DNA from 2 places in the Brevibacillus borstelensis genome. Region 2 is predicted to be linked to the other one. Evidence: riboswitches for the same ligand, from Rfam matches in the RefSeq annotation. Region 2 holds a riboswitch; the other holds the start of a gene.
The links. Region 2 has a riboswitch for cyclic di-AMP ahead of V5G20_RS07325 (ABC transporter ATP-binding protein). Riboswitches for the same ligand answer to the same signal wherever they lie in the genome.

Region 1: it holds a riboswitch for cyclic di-AMP, as region 2 does, so the genes downstream of both, V5G20_RS22680 (C40 family peptidase) here and V5G20_RS07325 (ABC transporter ATP-binding protein) in region 2, are expected to answer to the same signal.

What each region holds. Positions count from the first base shown of each region.
Region 1 is NZ_CP144922.1:4,724,639-4,729,232, forward strand. It holds gene liaF (cell wall-active antibiotics response protein LiaF) at 1-393, opposite strand, end outside; gene V5G20_RS22665 (class I SAM-dependent methyltransferase) at 424-987, opposite strand; gene V5G20_RS22670 (PspA/IM30 family protein) at 1,078-1,773, opposite strand; gene V5G20_RS22675 (LiaF transmembrane domain-containing protein) at 1,861-2,271, opposite strand; cyclic di-AMP (ydaO/yuaA leader) riboswitch at 2,650-2,788, shown strand; partial or broken gene V5G20_RS22680 (C40 family peptidase) at 2,794-3,303, shown strand; gene V5G20_RS22685 (response regulator transcription factor) at 3,684-4,403, shown strand; gene V5G20_RS22690 (sensor histidine kinase) at 4,404-4,594, shown strand, end outside.
Region 2 is NZ_CP144922.1:1,574,984-1,579,577, forward strand. It holds gene V5G20_RS07310 (ABC transporter permease) at 1-254, shown strand, start outside; gene V5G20_RS07315 (ABC transporter ATP-binding protein) at 271-1,233, shown strand; gene V5G20_RS07320 (ABC transporter ATP-binding protein) at 1,249-2,253, shown strand; cyclic di-AMP (ydaO/yuaA leader) riboswitch at 2,381-2,525, shown strand; gene V5G20_RS07325 (ABC transporter ATP-binding protein) at 2,680-3,822, shown strand; gene V5G20_RS07330 (ABC transporter permease) at 3,819-4,469, shown strand; gene V5G20_RS07335 (glycine betaine ABC transporter substrate-binding protein) at 4,567-4,594, shown strand, end outside.

The sequences.
Region 1 (4,594 bases), 2.4 Mb from region 2:
TGCCGTATCTTCCGCTGAAGCAAAATTCGGATCAGCATCGGCTGCTTCGGCAGCCTCCGGTATTGTCGGCCGGATTCCTTTGTCAGCCGAACGCCCACGGATCAGCCGAAATCCAAAGTAAATGAACAAAAGCGGGATTACAAGCTGGAACAGATCATCCATGCCGATATGAAGCCACATGTCCAAAGCAATCATGATGCCGAGCCCGGCCAGCAGGCCTCCCCGAACACGCTTGTGATTTCCCCACATCTGTACGCCGAAATACACGAGAACCATCGGCCACAAATCAAAGAGGCCAAACGTGATTATATGCAAGCTGTCAAGAAAAAGGCCAATTCCTGTCAAAATGATCAAGACACCGACCGTCATTTTTTGTAAGCGGGACAATTTCACAAAGGTCTCCTCTCTTACGCCCCATGTCGGCTAATTTCCTACACTTCCGTCACGGCAAGTATAAATAAACGCAGGCGGAATATTCAACGGCGTAAATGTGGTTTCTACCCGCTGAAAGCGCGTCTGCAGCTCAGCTTTCAGTTGGAGGGAGTATTGAAACGTGATGAACAGGCCACCCGGAGCAAGGGCAGACTGGACTTCATCCAAGATCCCCGTCCGCAATTCCGCGGGAAAGTTGGCAAACGGAAGTCCGGAGATAATGGCATCAGCCTTGCCAATCCCGGCCTTACTCATGTACTCTTGCAGCTTCAGTGCCTCATCCCACATCGTGATGCCGGGAAATCGGCGAGTCAGCATTTCGCGAAACAACGGATCTCTCTCCACCAAAATGTATTTGGTATCGAGCCTTTTTTTCTTTAGAATGCTTTCCGTAAAGGCGCCTGTTCCAGGCCCCAGTTCTATAATCACGTCAGACTGATTCCAGTCCACGCTGCACAGCATCTTTTCGCATAAAAAACGAGAGCTGGGAATGATGCTTCCTACACGTCCTGGCTCCGCAAAAAATCGACGTAAAAAGACCATAAAGTCTGCCAAGGATAGAACCTCCTAGGGGAAAAGCAGCCTGCTTGGACAGGCTGCCTGGTTGCCACTTCCTATTCTACACGAGATGCCTGATTCCTGTCGTTACTCCTGAACTTTCGCAGGCTCGGCATCCTTTTTGCTTTGCAAAGACGCTTTGATTTGGGCCAGCTCCTCATCCAGATCATTCTTTTCAAGGGACTCGAGAGCTTGCTCCAAACCAGCGCTGGTCTGGCGCCACTGGCCGCTCAGATTGGCTTCCGCTTCCATCCGCAGCACTTTTTCTTCCATCCGGGAAAAGCCTTTGCCGGCAGATTGATTGCCCATGCCGACAATTGCATGGTTCACTTGTTTTTGCGTTTTCGCTACTTGCGCTCTTGCCATCAGAGTGAATTTTTTCGCTCTCATTTTATAAAATTCTTCTTTCAGCTCGGTCAGCTTCTCGCGCATTTGCTGAGCGGCTTCCGATGCTGTCAGATAAAGGGCTTCGTATTCCTGGGCACGCAGCTCGTATTGCTTCTTGTCGGCCAAAGCCCGGCGCGCGAGCAGGTCTTCCCCTTCGGTCAGCGCCAGCTTTACTTGACGATCGCGTTTTTCCGCAAGCGCCACTGCCTCTTCCCATTGCTGGTGGAATTTCTTCTCCAGGGCCACTTGCTTGGCTACTGCCACTTCTACTTGTCCGATCTCCACTTCCATGTCACGCATGTACTGATTGAGCATAACCACCGGATCTTCCATTGAATCCAAAGCGTCATTCACAGAAGCCACCGTCAAGTCACGCAGTCGTTTAAAAATACCCATTTTTTAGTCCTCCTTATCATATCACAAGAAATTTGATTGTCATGTACCTTGCACTTTTCAGGTTTGTTTCATCACTTGTCATCGATATCAAGGTTGTTGCTTCTTGGCCATTCTGTGCTCCCAGCCGTCCAGAGCATCCTCTTTCAATACCTGCCTTGCCCACTGCCGCTCCCATACTGTCGGCATGGAATCATGCGTCTTGTCACTGCGGCGGATAAAGCGGTACCCGAGGTAAATCACTCCGATAGCCAGTACGACATTGAACAGTAAATGCAGCTTGCCGATCAACATTAACAGCCCGAACAGAAAGACCAGTATCCCCCAGAAGCGGGAACCGGAGCTGCCAATCACTTTACGGGCTCCGTATAACATGATCAGCCCGGGGATCAGCACACCGAGGAAATCGCCGCCGTCGATACCGAGTTGGTCCAATAAGACAAACCCTCCGGTCAGCAGCAATGCGAGTCCAAGGAGCACCTTGCCAGACCGCTCACTCATGAAATGCTTCCCTCCAATCGACTATTTGTTGGTGTGTCAACCTTATGCCTTTATTCTAGACGGGGCGAGTGTTCGACATAACGGGCGAGCGGTTGGTTTTTGCCTCCGTCCCTGGACGGATAAAGTGTCGTCCCCCAATCGGACAAGGATCCCTCTTGATTGGATTCAGCCCTTTTCCGGCGCAGGGCGAGCCGTCATGGAGAAGAAAAGTCCGACACATGGTTTCCATTACATATAGAAGAAAAATGTCGTTTGCACGGTACTGACGAAACGTTACAGCTTATGACAAAATATTGTGACGAAATCGTGAACAAACAAGGGTAGAAAAAGGAAAAGTGGGACAAGTGTTGAATTGTGTGGAGGTGCGTGTAAAAAAATATCGAAAAATAGCCGAGTTCCGCTATGCGGAAACGGGGGACCCACTATCTTTGGGGTGAATGGCTGCGCTCTCGCAGTCTAGGGCATTCCTTTCGACCGAACCCTTCAGCTAACCTCGTAGGCTCAGGAGAGGAGCAGTATCTTTTGCGCAAGACAGTAGTTTCTTTGCTTATTGCCGGATTGCTTGCAATGGGTACCGGTGCGGCGCATGCTCAGGAGGGAACCCCCCTGATGACTGTCGTCAATGATCTGTACGGTGTCCCTTACAAGTCTTCCGGAACCACGAAAAAAGGCTTTGACTGCTCCGGTTTTACACGCTATGTGTTTGATGCGCTAGGTGTAGATTTGCCTCACAATTCTTCTTCTCAGTATCAAGTCGGCCAACCGGTTAGCCGCAAAGATTTGCAGCCCGGCGACCTCGTCTTCTTCAAGACGAATGGAAGAAGCATTTCCCACGTAGGAATCTACATCGGCAATGACACGTTTGTGCACTCGGAATCTGGCAGAGGCGTCGTCAATACCAAATTGAGCGACCCCTATTACTGGAGCAAACGCTATGTAGGAGCCAAGCGAATCGCTGCTCCGGCACTCCAGGCGAAAGCCACCGACACTCCTCCAGCCAAGAAAGCGGTACAAGCGGCTTCCTTGCCTGAAGCACAACCAGAACAACAAGCGAAAGCGCCCGAGGCAGCTCAACCAGAGCAACAGCCTGGGCAGCAGGCAGCAGCTGCAGCTGAGACACCAGTTGAGACACATACAGTGCCACAGCCGGAACAACAGCCGGAAGCGCAGCCTAGCAAGTAAGTGCAAGCACAAAAATGAAAGCCAGGGACGTTAGGTCTCTGGCTTTTTCTGACGAAATTTAGTACCTGGTGTCAATAGGAAGTAACACCCGCTATTCTTCATTATATGTCCTTTTTCCTGCCGGAACACGCTGGTAACGTTTGGTTTCTTTGTCCTTCACCAGTCAAACCGTGTTATGATAGGAGAGAATACAAATATTCAGGAGATTTGAGGTTACTGGGGGAGTACCTGTGAAAGACCATATTTTGCTTGTAGACGACAATCAGGAAATCATAGAGCTTCTTGAAGATATTTTGGAAAACGAAGGGTATGAGGTCACTTTTTCAGAGAGCGGGGAGCATGCCCTTACTTTGTTGAAGCAAGGCTTGAAGCCCAATTTGATTCTTTTGGACATCATGATGCCGAATATGAGCGGCTATGAGCTGTGCTCGCAAATTCGCCGCGAATCGGACCTGCCGATCCTGTTTCTCAGTGCGAAAGGAAAAGCGGTCGACAAAGTCGTCGGTTTTGAAATCGGCGCCGATGACTATATCACGAAGCCATTCGACACGGAAGAGCTGCTCGCCCGCATCCGGGCGCATCTGAGAAGGTACGAGCGGATTCGCAAGCATACCGAAGAGCACAGCGAAAAGGACCCATCCGGCTCCTCCATTACCGTTTTGAAATTTAAAGGACTGGAAATCCACAAGGAAACGTACTCGGTGTATGTAAATGAAGAAAAAATTGACCTTTCCACCAAAGAATTTCAGTTGCTCACCTTTCTGGCCGAAAATGCCGGCATTGTGTTTACCCGCGAACAAATTTACGACCGGGTATGGGGATACGGCTACGGCTCCCTCAATACTGTGACGGTTCATATCAAAAATTTGCGGGAAAAGCTGGAACGGGAGCGGCAGTACATCAAAACGCAGTGGGGGACGGGTTACGTTTTCATCGGGGAGAAGGTGTAGATGAGCATCCGCAACAAGCTGTTCCTCTCGTTCTTCGCACTGATTGCGCTGAACCTGTTCGTTTTCAAGTTTGTCTTCGAGGATATTATTGTCGTTCAACTGAAAACGGATCGCCACAATCAATATCGCTATGAAAAGGAAACGGCTGAAAAGGTTCGCGTCAATCAGCTGCTCAGCGCCAGCAATTTCAA
Region 2 (4,594 bases):
TCGTCGTCTCTACGTTGAGCGTAGCCACGACGATCATCGCGGAGGCCTCGCTCAGCTTTCTCGGCTTGGGGATTCAGCCGCCGACTGTCTCCTGGGGCGGCATGCTGAGCGACGGCAGGCAGTACCTCGCTACGAGCTGGTGGGTGGCGACCTTCCCCGGTGTAGCGATTACGATCACGGTTTTGGGCATTATGTTTCTCGGAGACTGGCTGCGCGACATTCTGGACCCTCGCATGAAGGCTAGAGCGAAGTAAGGAGGGGAGACTCGATATGGAAGCAAACTTGCTGGAAGTGAAACATTTGCGGACGCATTTCAAAACTGAGGACGGCGTCGTTCCCTCCGTAAACGGCGTCTCGTTTTCCGTAGCCAAGGGCGAGACACTTGCCATCGTCGGCGAATCGGGCTGCGGCAAAAGCGTTACCTCCCTCTCGATCATGGGATTGGTCGCCCCGCCTGGCGAAGTGGTGGGCGGAGAAATCTGGCTGGAGGGCCAAAACCTGCTCGCTTTAAGCAAAAAAGAGCTTCGCAAGCTGCGCGGCAACAAGCTGTCGATGATCTTCCAGGAGCCGATGACCTCGCTCAATCCCGTGTTTACGATCGGGAACCAGCTCGGAGAGGTATTTCGCCAGCACAGACAGATGGACAAAAAGGAAGCCCGGGCACACAGCGTCGAAATGCTGGATCACGTCGGCATCCCCAATGCGGAAAAGATCGTCGATTCCTTTCCCCATCAGCTTTCAGGGGGTATGCGGCAGCGCGTCATGATCGCCATGGCGCTGGCCTGCAATCCGGCCCTGTTGATCGCGGACGAGCCGACGACCGCCTTGGACGTGACGATCCAGGCACAAATTCTCGAGCTGCTGAAAAAGCTGAACAAGGAGTTTCAAACCGGAGTCATTCTGATTACGCACGATCTCGGTGTCGTAGCCGAGATGGCGGATCGAGTCGTGGTGATGTACGCGGGAGAAGTGGTGGAGCAGGCTGACGTCTTTTCCCTTTTTGCGGAGCCGAAGCATCCGTATACAAAAGGGCTGCTCGGTTCGCTGCCGAAGCTGGACGAAAATCGGGAGGAGCTGGACTCGATCCCCGGCTCGGTACCGAATCCGCTCGACATGCCGGGCGGCTGTGCGTTTCACCCGCGCTGCCCTGCCGCCACAGAAGAGTGCAAGCAAAACAAGCCGCAGCTTCAAGAGGTGGCCCTGAACCATCTGGCACGCTGCTTCTACGCGTAAAGGAGGCACATAGCAATGGACCAGACGAAAGAACCGCTGTTGGTGGTTAAAGGGTTAAAAAAGCATTTTCCCTTCAAGAAAGGCATGTTTTCCAAAGAGACAGGCTACGTACGGGCCGTAGATGGCGTCGACTTTACCGTGTACCGCGGAGAAACGCTGGGAATCGTCGGAGAATCCGGCTGCGGCAAGTCGACCACCGGCCAGATGATTTTGCAGCTGCTGGAGCCGACCGAAGGGGAGATTTGGTTTGAGGGAAAAAATCTGTCCACTCTCGGCAAAGCCGAGGTCCGCACTTTGCGGCAGCACCTGCAAATGATTTTTCAGGACCCGTATTCCTCGCTCAATCCGCGGATGCGGGTGGAAGAAATCGTGGCCGAGCCGCTGCGCGTACACGGCACCCACAAAGGAAGCGAGCTGAAGGAAAAGGTTGTGGAGCTGCTGCGCCTTGTCGGGCTGGATGCCCACCATATGAGCCGCCACCCGCATGAATTCAGCGGCGGGCAGAGACAGCGGATCGGCATCGCGCGCGCCCTCGCCTTGAATCCGAGCCTGATCGTCTGCGACGAGCCGGTATCGGCGCTCGACGTGTCGATCCAGTCGCAGGTGCTGAACCTGCTCAAGAAGCTGCAAAAGGAGCTAAAGCTGACCTACATTTTCATCGCCCACGGCTTGCCTGCCGTCAAGCATATCAGCGACCGGATCGCGGTCATGTACCTGGGCAAAATCGTGGAGCTGGCAGAGCGCGACGAGCTGTTTGCAAACCCGCGCCACCCCTACACGGAAGCGCTTCTGTCGGCTGTCCCGATTCCTGATCCGACGCAGCGAAAGGAACGGATTGTCCTGCAGGGCGATCTGCCGAATCCGGCCAATCCTCCGTCCGGCTGCCATTTTCACACCAGATGTCCGTATGTGCAGGATGTGTGCAGACAGACTGCGCCGACACTGACAGAAGGTGCTGCAGGGCATTTTGTCTCCTGCCATTTCCCGCTTGCTCAAAGCCAGGAAGGCGTTATGGGATAAAACTGGCATTTGTTTCACGAAAAAAGGAGGTGCCCCGATGTCTTTGGCAGACAGAAGGGGCCTTTTTTCATCAAGTAGAGACTGAGTGGTCATCCGGAGATTTGACTTGATGATCGAGTTCATGCATAATAGCCATAAGCTTAATTTCCGATTTGCATAATCGGAAAGCGGGGGAACCACTTTTTCCGGGGCGAATCGGCAGCATATCTGCCGTAGGGAACCATCTTTCCCGAGTCCGTCAGCTAACCTCGTCAGCCTCAAGATGGGTCAAAACAAGCATTCCGTGTCAGATCATTCCGACGTGGAAAACAATTCGGTTTTTTGACCCTATGCTTTTGCAGGGTCTTTTTGTATTTTTACAGGTACAGACCCTGCATTGGCGGGGTCTTTTTATTTTCAAAAATACAGCGAAAAGAGGGGATGCGAATGGCAAATGCGGTTGTCTTTGAACGCGTGCGCAAATCGTACGGCTCGACGACTGTGATCCCGAATCTCAATCTGGAGATTCCCGAGGGGAGCATCACAGTGCTGGTCGGGCCATCCGGCTGCGGCAAGACCACGACGATGAAGATGATCAACCGGTTGATTTCGCCAACATCGGGGACGATTACCGTCGGCGGAAGGAATTCGGCGGAGGTCGATCCGGTCGCGCTGAGGCGGAGCATCGGCTATGTGATTCAGCAGGTCGGCCTGTTTCCCCACCTGACAATCGCGGAAAATATTTCGCTGGTGCCACGGCTTCAGGGGGGAAAAGGGTCGATTGATCACAAAAAGGTCGATCGCCTGCTCCATATGGTCGGCCTGGCCCCCGACCGGTACCGGGACAGATACCCGTCCGAGCTCTCCGGAGGCCAGCAGCAGCGGGTAGGGGTAGCCCGGGCGCTGATGAGCGATCCGCCGATCATTCTGATGGATGAGCCTTTTTCGGCGCTCGATCCGGTTACCCGGGAGCAGCTGCAGGATGAGCTGATCCGGCTGAACCAGGAGCTGAACAAAACAGTCGTTTTTGTCACCCACGACATGGATGAAGCGTTGAAAATCGCCGACCAGATCGTGGTCATGCAAAACGGGAATGTGATCCAGCAGGGGACGCCCGATCACATTTTGCGCCATCCGGCCAATGATTTTGTCCGGGAGTTCATCGGGGAAAAACGGCTGCAGTCCCACCTCGGGCAGCTTGTCCAGGATGTCATGGTCACGCAGCCGGTTACCGTCTCCCCGGGCCGAGGGCTGGCGGAGGCTGTACAGATCATGCACCGCAAGCGGGTAACCGGGCTGATCGTTGTCGACAAGCATGGGAAGTACTTGGGCATGGCGGATACGGCGGATATTCACAAGCGGTACCCGGATGAATCGCTGGCCATCCGCGATGTGATGCGGACAGACACCATGACGCTTTCACCCGACACTCCGCTCGCGGATGCCATCGGCTTCGTGCAGGAAGCTCCGTACGGGTACGTGCCGGTCGTCCGCCAAGACGGGACGTTGGCAGGCTTGTTGACAAGGGCCAGTCTGGTCGATGTGCTTGCACGGCCATACTTGGATCAGGAGAGGAGCGTGGCGCAATGAGTGAAGTGATTTCCGTAATGGCAGACCGCTGGCCGGATATTGTGCAGGCGAGCTGGGAGCATATCGTTCTGTCTGTCGTCGCGTTGTTCTGGGCGATTGTAGTTGCGGTGCCGACAGGCATTCTGCTGACCCGGTACCGGAAGCTTGCCGGTCCGGTGCTGGCCGTGATCTCGGTCTTCCAGACGATTCCCAGTCTGGCGCTGCTCGGATTTATGATTCCGCTGTTTGGCATCGGACCGATCCCGGCTGTCATCGCGATGGTCATTTACGCGCTGCTGCCTATCGTCCGCAATACGTACACCGGCATTTTGGACGTCGATTCCTCGCTGCTGGAAGCAGGGCGCGGCATGGGGATGACCAAAGGCCAGATGCTGCGGATCGTAGAGCTTCCACTGGCCCGCCCCGTCATATTTGCCGGGATTCGCACGGCTACGGTCATGACGATCGGAGTGGCGACGCTCGCGGCGTTTATCGGGGCAGGCGGCTTGGGCGACCTGATCCTTCGCGGGATTGCCATGGTGGACACGGGCATCATCCTGGCAGGTGCGGTGCCGGCTGCGCTGCTGGCGGTCTTGTTTGACCTGATTCTGGCCTGGGTAGATTGGCGAGTGACGCCAAAAGGATTGCGCATTCGCCACTCGCGTTAGGCCGCTTTATCCAAATAGCTGATTTTTGAAGACTTGAACACATCAGGCTTTTTGGGGTTTTTCAAATAAACGGTTAATGATGAAAGGGGAGGATCTTGTGAGAGCAGGATGGCTGAGGAAAGTTG